Regions from separate parts of the Ancylobacter sp. 3268 genome, predicted to be linked through region 1. Evidence: predicted binding sites of a transcription regulator. Region 1 holds the regulator's gene; the other holds the start of a gene.
The links. The regulator HrcA, encoded in region 1, represses chaperone genes, less so after heat shock. The targets are predictions, from matches to a motif close to GTTAGCACTCNCNNNNNGNGAGTGCTAAC.
Positions count from the first base shown of each region.

Region 2: groES (co-chaperone GroES) is a predicted target of HrcA. The motif match lies at 2,814-2,842, and genes of this name have one in related genera.

Region 1 covers NZ_JAVDUX010000005.1:333,840-338,482, reverse strand. Annotated here, with positions in the region: gene rdgB (RdgB/HAM1 family non-canonical purine NTP pyrophosphatase) at 1-244, opposite strand, end outside; gene rph (ribonuclease PH) at 248-961, opposite strand; gene hrcA (heat-inducible transcriptional repressor HrcA) at 1,169-2,269, shown strand; gene grpE (nucleotide exchange factor GrpE) at 2,348-2,962, shown strand; gene J2X65_RS09735 (hypothetical protein) at 2,988-3,929, opposite strand; gene J2X65_RS09730 (alpha-ketoglutarate-dependent dioxygenase AlkB) at 3,968-4,615, opposite strand; gene coaA (type I pantothenate kinase) at 4,623-4,643, opposite strand, start outside.
Region 2 covers NZ_JAVDUX010000011.1:199,321-203,963, forward strand. Annotated here, with positions in the region: gene J2X65_RS16895 (protease) at 1-155, shown strand, start outside; gene J2X65_RS26995 (FCD domain-containing protein) at 335-688, shown strand; partial or broken gene J2X65_RS16905 (ATP-binding cassette domain-containing protein) at 591-833, shown strand; gene J2X65_RS16910 (hypothetical protein) at 920-1,051, shown strand; gene ggt (gamma-glutamyltransferase) at 1,066-2,655, shown strand; gene groES (co-chaperone GroES) at 2,955-3,269, shown strand; gene groL (chaperonin GroEL) at 3,323-4,643, shown strand, end outside.

The DNA of each region.
Region 1 (4,643 bases):
CGGAATCGTCGGCAAAGGCCGGCAGGCCGGTGGCCTCGCAGGCGGCCCTTGCCTTGATGCGGGCATTCTCCTCGAAAGTCAGCCCGGTCTCCTCCGGCTCGGGCAGGCCGAGATCGCCGGCCGAGACCAGCTCGACACCATAAGGCTCCATGAGCCCGCGCATCTCGATGAGCTTGCCGGGATTGTGGGTGGCGATCACCACCCGGCCGGTGAGCCGGCGGTGCGGCTGACGATCCTCATCCATCGTTCAGGCCACCGCCATCTTCTGCAGATCGACCAGGCGGCCGATGCCCTTGCGGGCGAGGCCGAGCATGGCGTTGAACTCTTCCTCGGTGAAAGGCGCCTTCTCCGCCGTACCCTGCAGCTCGACGAAACCGCCGGCGCCGGTCATCACGAAATTGCAGTCGGTGCCGGCATCGGAATCCTCGGCATAGTCGAGGTCGAGCCGCGGCTCACCGTCGATGATGCCGCAGGAGACCGCTGCCACATGGTCGCGCAGCGGGATCGTCGAGAGCAGGCTCCGGGCCTTCATCCAGTTGAGGCAATCATGCAGCGCAATCCAGGCACCGGTGATGGCGGCGGTGCGGGTGCCGCCATCCGCCTGGATCACGTCGCAATCGACGGTGATCTGCCGCTCACCAAGCTTTTCCAGATCGACGATGGTGCGCAGCGAACGGCCGATCAACCGCTGGATCTCCATGGTGCGACCCGACGGCTTGCCGGCCGTGACCTCGCGACGCGTGCGCTCATGGGTCGCGCGCGGCAGCATGCCATATTCGGCGGTGACCCAGCCGCGGCCCTGCCCCTTCAGCCAGGGCGGCAGCCGCTCTTCCAAGGTTGCGGCCACCAGCAAATGGGTCTCGCCGAACTTTACCAGGCAGGAGCCTTCCGCATGGCGCAGCACGCCGCGTTCGAAGCTGACGGCCCGCATCTCGTCGGGAGCGCGGCGGGAGGGACGCATGCTGAAGTCTCCATGAGGCATTGCCAGACGCGATGGCGCCCGTGCGCGTGAGAAACCGCGACCAACAAGGCGCCGGTCTATCGGCGCTCCTTGTAAGGGGCAGTGCCGTGCAACCGCAAGCGCATAACTCTGCGCCTTGTACGCTCCGGCGCGAAGGCCAATTATATGTTTCACATGAAACGTCCTGATGGCGAACGCGGCTCGACCATGCCTCTCGATCCGATCCTGGCTTCCACCTCCCCCTCCCTCGCCAAGCTCGACGAGCGGTCGCGGGAGATTTTTCGGCAAATCGTCGAGAGCTATCTCGCCACCGGCGAGCCGGCAGGCTCGCGGAATATTTCCCGCCTCATTCCCATGACGCTGTCGCCGGCCTCGGTACGCAACGTGATGGCGGATCTCGAAGCCGCCGGCCTCATCTTCGCCCCGCACACCAGCGCCGGGCGCCTGCCGACCGAACGCGGCCTGCGCTTTTTCGTCGATTCGCTGCTGGAGATCGGCGACGTCTCGGAGGAGGAGCGCAATGCCATCGAGGCACAGGTCAAGGCGGCCGCGCGCGCCCAGACCGTGGAGGGCGTGCTGGCGGAGGCTTCCAATATGCTCTCCGGCCTGTCGCGCGGCGCCGGTGTCGTCACCGCCACGAAGAGCGACACGCGCCTGAAGCACATGGAGTTCGTGCCGCTCGACCCCTCGCGGGCGCTGCTCATTCTGGTTTCCGACGATGGCGAGGTGGAGAACCGGCTGGTGCCGCTGCCCGCCGGCCTGCCTCCCTCTGCACTGGTCGAGGCTACCAATTTCCTCAACGCCCGCACCCGCGGACGCACGCTGTCCGAGCTCCGCGCCGAGGTGGAGCGCACGCTCGCCGCCCGCCGCGCCGAACTCGACGAGGTCACGGCGCGCGTCGTCGCCGCCGGGCTCGCCTCCTGGTCGGGCGGCGACAAGGCCGAACGCCGGCTGATCGTGCGTGGCCAGACCCGCCTGCTGCACGACCTCAAGGCCATCGAGGACCTCGAGCGCGTACGTCTGCTCTTCGACGATCTCGAGGCCAAGCAGGAAGTGGTGGACCTTCTGGGACGGGCGGAGGACGCGCAGGGCCTGCGCATCTTCATCGGCTCGGAAAACAAGCTGTTTTCGCTGTCAGGTTCCTCCACCATCGTCGCGCCCTATCGCGACGGGCAGGGGCGGGTGGTCGGCGTGCTCGGCGTCATCGGGCCGACACGGCTGAATTATGCCCGTATCGTGCCGATGGTGGACTTCACCGCGCGGGTGGTCAGCCGGGTTCTGGGCCGTCCGGACTTCGACGCAGCTTGATTTTTTGCCGCCAGGACCCGATATGGCGGGCAACCGTGACGCAACGCGTCCGGAATTCCTTCCCCCGACGAGGCAGTCATGACCGAAGATAACCGCAAGCCGGCGGATGCTTCCGACGAGGTCGCCGGTACGCCGAGCGAAGAAACCGTCGGTTCGCCCGAAAACGGCGAGGATGGCTTCGCCGCCGAGCGCGAACGCTATGAGGCGGAGATCACCGCGCTGAAGGACAAGTTCCTGCGCGCCTTTGCCGAAGCCGACAATGTACGCCGTCGCGCCGAGCGCGAAGTGGCCGATGCCAAGGTCTATGGCATTACCGGCTTCGCCCGTGACGTGCTGTCGCTGTCAGACGATTTCGAACGCGCGCTCGGCGCCATCCAGCCCGACGCTCGTGCGAGCGCCGAGGGCACGCTGAAGACGCTGCTGGACGGCATCGAGCTGACCGCGCGCAGCCTCACCCAGACGCTGGCGAAACATGGCGTCGTCCGCATCGACGCCGAGGGCTCCCGCTTCGATCCGAACCTGCATCAGGCCATATTCGAGGTCCCGAATGCCGAAGTACCCTCCGGCACCGTCGTGCAGGTGATCCAGCCCGGCTACACAATTGGCGGGCGCGTGTTGCGGCCGGCGATGGTCGGCGTTTCCAAGGGCGGCCCGAAGGCCGCTCCGGCGGAAAGCCAGACCAGCCAGAACTGAACTGAACAACGGGCTGGAGCGCGCCTCAGCGCAGCTCCAGCCCGTCGCGCAGCGCCCGCAGACTGTCAAAGTCGCGGGCGAAATCGTCCGCCGGCAGCACCCCGACCATGCGGATATAGCTGGCACGGCCGAAACGCAGCCACTGCGCAACCTTCACCGGCTTGCCGGTTTGCAGGTCCACGGCATTGGCGACGATCTCGATGCCCGGTTGACCGCCAATTCGCAGCGGCCCGCCACGCTCGACGCGCAGGTCACGCACGCCCGGGACCGACGCGACCGCCCGCTTGGCAAGACTTTCGCGCTCGTTTTCCCCCACTTCGCCCGGCACCACGCCGGCAATGAAGATCGGTTGCCCCTCCTGCGGGGCGGATGCCTCGCCCTTGGTCATCAACACCGCCGAATTGCCGAGCACCCGCAATACTTTGAACCCTTCTAGCGACTGAAAGGTGAAGGGCAGGCGAGCGAGCAGTTCTTCCTGGCTGGGCGGCGCGCGGAATACCACGCTGGACAGCGCCGCTTCCACGACCGCGTCTGGATAGCTGTCCGAGGCCGCCTCGGGGAACTGCACGGTGATGACGGCGGTCTGGTTCTTGCCGCCGGCCAGCATGATCCACTTCTTGATCGCCACCGCGCCGACGCTCTGATAGCCGCTCAGGATCAACCCGCGACCGCCATCTGCCAGCGTGACCTGCTTGCGGCTCTCGATCGTCACGCCCTTATTCTGCAGCGCATCCGGCTCGAAGCTTTTCACGATTGTGTCGAAATCCGCATGCGGCACCTCGACGAAGAGGATCGCTGCCTTGGCGGCACGATCCTCGAAGCCGGCCGCACCGGGAATCGGCACCATGCCGCCGGGCACTTCCATGCCGACCGAGCCGCCATTCGGAAACACCGGCTCGGCGTGAACCGCGAGAGGCGAACCAGCCAGCGCGGCGATCAGAACGGCAGCGCGCACCAAGCGTCGCATGGCATGTCCTTCCATGGGAAAGCTATTGAGTTGTCTGCTCATAGCGCCGCATCCCGTTCCTCGCGAGCCGGATGCACGCGCCGTAACGTCAGATTGATGCGACCTGGCTGACTGAGCAGCGTCGACGTGCCGGCAAGAATACGATCAATACCGTGAAAGGCCAGCCGGCTCGGCCCGGAAAGCAGCAGCGCATCCCCCGAAGCGAGCTGAATGGAGCGGGTTTTACCGCGACGCTCGACGCCGCCGATGCGGAAGATGGCGGTATCGCCGAGCGAAAGCGAAAGCACCGGCGCGGAAAACTCCTGCTCGTCCTTGTCCTGATGCAGCCCCATGCGCGCCTCGGGGCCGTACCAGTTGATCAGGCAGGCCTGTGGAGCCGGTGCCGCACCGGCAAGGTCAGCCCATGCGTTGCGCAAGGCGGCGGGGAAGGGCGGCCATGGCTCGCCCGTCTCGGGATGGTGCGGCTGATAGCGATAGCCGCTCTCATCCGATACCCAGCCGAGCGGACCGCAATTCGACATCCGCACCGAGAATGGCTTTCCCGTGCGTGGCATGCGCGGGATGAACAGCGGCGCGGTCTTCAACACCTCGCGGATATCGGCAACCAGCGCCTCCTGGGCGGCACGGTCGAGATAGCCCCGCCACCACAGGCAGCCGGGCGCGAGTTCGAGCGGGGCGGGGATCATGGCGCGATCAGAGCTTGCGCAGCGCCAC
Region 2 (4,643 bases), on a different contig from region 1:
TGCTCGACTATGCCCGCACCCTCGCCCGCCTGACCGAGGCGCACGAGACGGAATGGACCGACCGCTTCAAGCTGTTCCTGCAGCGGCTGCGCCCACACCGGTCTCCCGCAGCCGCCATGACGCCGGCCGCTCGAGCCGAGCCACCGTCGGCCTGACCGGCCGCAGCCGCCACCGCCTTCTCCTGCCCAGCTGTCGATGGATGCAGGAAACTGGCTGAGAACCCAGCGTAGCGGGAACCGCTCCCCACCTGCATCCCTGTTTACCGGAGATCCGACGACTACGGCTCGCCGTACCGCGTCTGGATGCCGATGCCTTTGCCGAACTCGATCGCCTGCTGGACCGCATGGAACGTTCAGGCGCCGGCGGGCAGGATTGGGTCACATGTCACCGCGAGTTTCACGAATCTATCTGTACGCTCGCCAAAAGGCCGAAGCTGCTGCGCCAGATCATGTCGCTGCACGTCACCATCGAGCCCCATCTGCGGATCTGGTCCCATCACGCGGCCAAGCCGCTGACCGCCCGCGAAGAACATCAGTCCATCGTCGATAGCCTGCGCGCCGGCGACCCGGCCGCCGCTGAAGCGGTGATGATCGATCCTCGGCTCCTCCGGCTCCGGCAAGTCGACCATGCTGCGCTGCCTCAACCTGCTGGAAACACCGGATTCGGGCACGCTGAGCGCGGTCGGTGAAACGCCGCATTTCCGGCGGGACGCGCGCGGCCAGCCGGAGAAGATCGACCACCGCCGGGTGGAACGGCTGCGGCGCTCGGTCGGCATGGTATTCAAGAATTTCAATCTCTGGTCCCACATGACGGTGCTGGAGAATGTGATCGAAACAAGAAGAATGCGTTCGACCCCAGCCTGTTGGTGGCGAACCAAGCGGCGCGCTTCGCCCGGGACCACAACATCATCACGCGCGGCATGAACGACACGCTGAGCCTCTGCCCGCCGCTCATCATCACCGAGGCGGAGATCGACGAATTGATGCTTCGCATCGAACGCGCGTTGGACGATACACGCGACTGGGCGCTCGGCGCCGGCCTGATGGCGTGAGAGGGAGTATGACCATGCGCGATTTCGAGAAACCCGGACGCTCCCGCGTCGTCGCCCGCGAGGCCATGGCAGCCACGTCCCATCCCTCGGCGACGCTGGCCGCCATCCGCATGCTGGAAGCCGGCGGCAACGCGCTCGATGCCGCCATCGCCGCCTGCGCCGTGCAATGCGTGGTCGAGCCGGGCTCGACCGGCATTGGCGGCGACTGCTTCGCGCTGCTCGCCGGCGAGGACGGCAGGGTGCATGCCTATAACGGCTCCGGCCGAACACCGGCGGCGCTCACCGCCGCGCATCTGCGTGCGCAGGGCCTGGCGCAGATTCCACGCCAGTCGCCGCATGCCGTCACCGTGCCCGGCGCGGTCGACGCCTGGACCCGGCTGCATGCCGATCACGGTCGGCTGCCCTTCGCCGATCTGCTCTCCCCCGCCATCCATCTGGCGGGCCAGGGCTACGCCGTCGCCGAGCGGGTGCATTACGACTGGGGCCGCGAGGCGGCGCTGCTCGCCGGCGATGCCAATGCCGCGCGGGTGTTCCTGCCGGGCGGCCGCCCGCCGGCGGTCGGCGAGGTGCATCGCCAGCCGGAACTCGCCGCCACGCTGGAGATTCTCGGCCGCGAAGGCCGCGACGGCTTCTATCGCGGCGCGGTGGCGCAGGACATCGTCACCTATCTGCGCGGCCTCGGCGGGCTGCACACGCTGGAGGATTTCGCCGAGGCGGCCGGCGAGTATGTCACCCCGATCCATGCCGGCTTCCGCGGTCATGAGGTGTATGAGTGCCCGCCCAACGGCCAGGGCGTCATCGCGCTGATGATCCTCAACATTCTCGCGCGCTTCCCGGCCGCGGGCGACCCGCTGGCGGCCGATCGCCTGCATGTCGAGATCGAGGCGACCCGGCTCGCCTATGCGGCGCGCGACCGTTTCCTCGCCGACCCCGCGCAGGCCGGCGTGCCGGTCGACTATCTGCTCTCCGATGCGCTGGCCGACGAACTCGCCGGCCGCATCCGGCTGGACCGGGCGCTGGCCGCCATGCCCGCCTTCGCCGCCGGCGAGCATCGCGACACCGTCTATATCTGCGTCGTCGACCGCGACGGCACGTGCGCCAGCTTCATCAACTCGATCTTCCATCCATATGGCGCCGGGCTGCTGGCGCCGCGCTCGGGCGTGCTGCTGCATAATCGCGGCCAGAGCTTCGTGCTGGAGCAGGGCCATCCCAACGAACTGGCGCCGCGCAAGCGTCCCATGCACACCATCATACCCGGCATGGTGCTGAAGGACGGCAAGCCGGTCATGCCCTTCGGCGTCATGGGCGGCCACTACCAGGCGATGGGCCATGCGCATTTCCTCTCCAAGGTGCTGGATTTCGGCCTCGGGCTGCAGGAGGCCATCGACCTGCCGCGCCTGTTCCCGCTGCCCGGCACGTCGAGCGTCGAGGCGGAGGACACTTTCCCGGCGGCGACCATCGCCGAGCTGCGGCGGCGCGGCTTCGAGATCGTGCCCTCCGGCCGACCGATCGGCGGCGCCCAGGCCATCCGCCTCGACCGCGCCAACGGCACGCTCACCGGCGCCTCCGATCCCCGAAAGGACGGCTGCGCCTTGGGCGTGTGAACGCACGGCGAGCCTGCGCGCGGCCGACACTGGCGCCCGCCCCAGAGCAGGCGTTCGCATGCCTTGGGACGACGCCCGATAAGCGCGTCCTTTTGCAGCGATGCGGCGCATAGGTGGCTCAAGCCGCCGCCCCCGCATTTCTGCAGTGATCTCAGCTCGTTGGCACTCCATCCCGGGGAGTGACAAAATTTCTCAAGCGGCCTCTTGAACAAGCCAGCGGACGTTCCTAGCTCGATTTCCGCTCGTCGCATGCACGCGGCGAGTTCATGACATCGCTGCTCTGCATCAGGAGGATCTGCATGTATTTCCGCCCGCTGCACGACCGTGTCGTCGTGCGCCGCATCGACGCCCTCGAGAAGACCGCCGGCGGCATCATCATCCCCGACACCGCCAAGGAGAAGCCGCAGGAGGGCGAAGTCGTCGCTGTCGGACCCGGCGCACGCGAGGAGGCCGGCAAGCGGGTGCCGCCCGACGTGAAGGCCGGGGACCGCGTGCTGTTCGGCAAATGGTCCGGCACCGAGGTGAAGATCGATGGCGAGGACGTCCTCATCATGAAGGAGAGCGACATTCTCGGCGTGATCGACCGGAGCGAGACGGCCCGCAAGGCCGCCTGAACGATATCCCTTTAAATCGAAGCCGTCGCAATCCCAGGAAGGAGGACAGGATCATGGCTGCCAAGGAAGTGAAGTTCTCGTCGGAGGCGCGCGAGAAGATGCTGCGCGGCGTGGACACGCTTGCCAATGCGGTCAAGGTGACGCTTGGCCCGAAGGGCAGGAACGTCGTCATCGAGAAGAGCTTCGGCGCCCCGCGCATCACCAAGGACGGCGTGACGGTCGCCAAGGAGATCGAGCTCGAGGACAAGTTCGAGAACATGGGCGCCCAGATGGTGCGCGAAGTGGCCTCGAAGACCAACGACCTCGCCGGCGACGGCACCACCACCGCCACCGTGCTCGCCCAGTCCATCGTCAAGGAAGGTGCCAAGGCGGTGGCCGCCGGCATGAACCCGATGGACCTGAAGCGCGGCATCGACCTCGCGGTCCAGGCAGTGGTCGCGGATCTCAAGAGCCGGGCGCGCAAGGTGACGCGCAATGACGAGATCGCCCAGGTCGGCACCATCTCCGCCAATGGTGACACCGAGATCGGCCGCTTCCTTGCCGAGGCGATGCAGAAGGTCGGCAATGAGGGCGTGATCACCGTCGAGGAAGCCAAGACCGCCGCCACCGAGCTGGAGGTGGTCGAGGGCATGCAGTTCGACCGCGGCTATCTTTCTCCTTACTTCGTGACGAACACCGAGAAGATGCGGGTCGAGCTCGAGGATCCCTACATCCTGATCTTCGACAAGAAGCTCTCCGGCCTGCAGGCCATGCTGCCGCTGCTCGAATCGGTGGTGCAGACCTCGCGTCCGCTGGTCATCATCGCCGAGGACGTCGAGGGCGAAGCCCTTGCGACCCTCGTGGTCAACAAGCTGCGCGGCGGCCTGAAGGTCGCGGCGGTGAAGGCGCCCGGCTTCGGCGACCGCCGCAAGGCCATGCTCGAGGACATCGCCATCCTCACCGGGGGTCAGGTCATCTCCGAGGACCTCGGCATCAAGCTGGAAAACGTCACTCTCGCCCAGCTCGGCCGCGCCAAGAAGGTGGTGATCGAGAAGGAGAACACCACGATCGTCGACGGCAACGGCGCCAAGGCCGACATCGACGCCCGCGTCGCGCAGATCAAAGCGCAGATCGAGGAGACCACTTCGGACTACGACCGCGAGAAGCTGCAGGAGCGCCTGGCCAAGCTCGCGGGCGGCGTCGCGGTGATCCGCGTCGGCGGCGCCACCGAGATCGAGGTGAAGGAGAAGAAGGACCGCGTCGACGACGCGCTGCATGCCACCCGCGCGGCCGTCGAGGAAGGCATCCTGCCGGGCGGCGGCGTTGCCCTGCTGCGGGCGCTCAAGGCGATCGATGCCGTTGCGCCGGCCAATGAGGACCAGAAGGCCGGTGTCG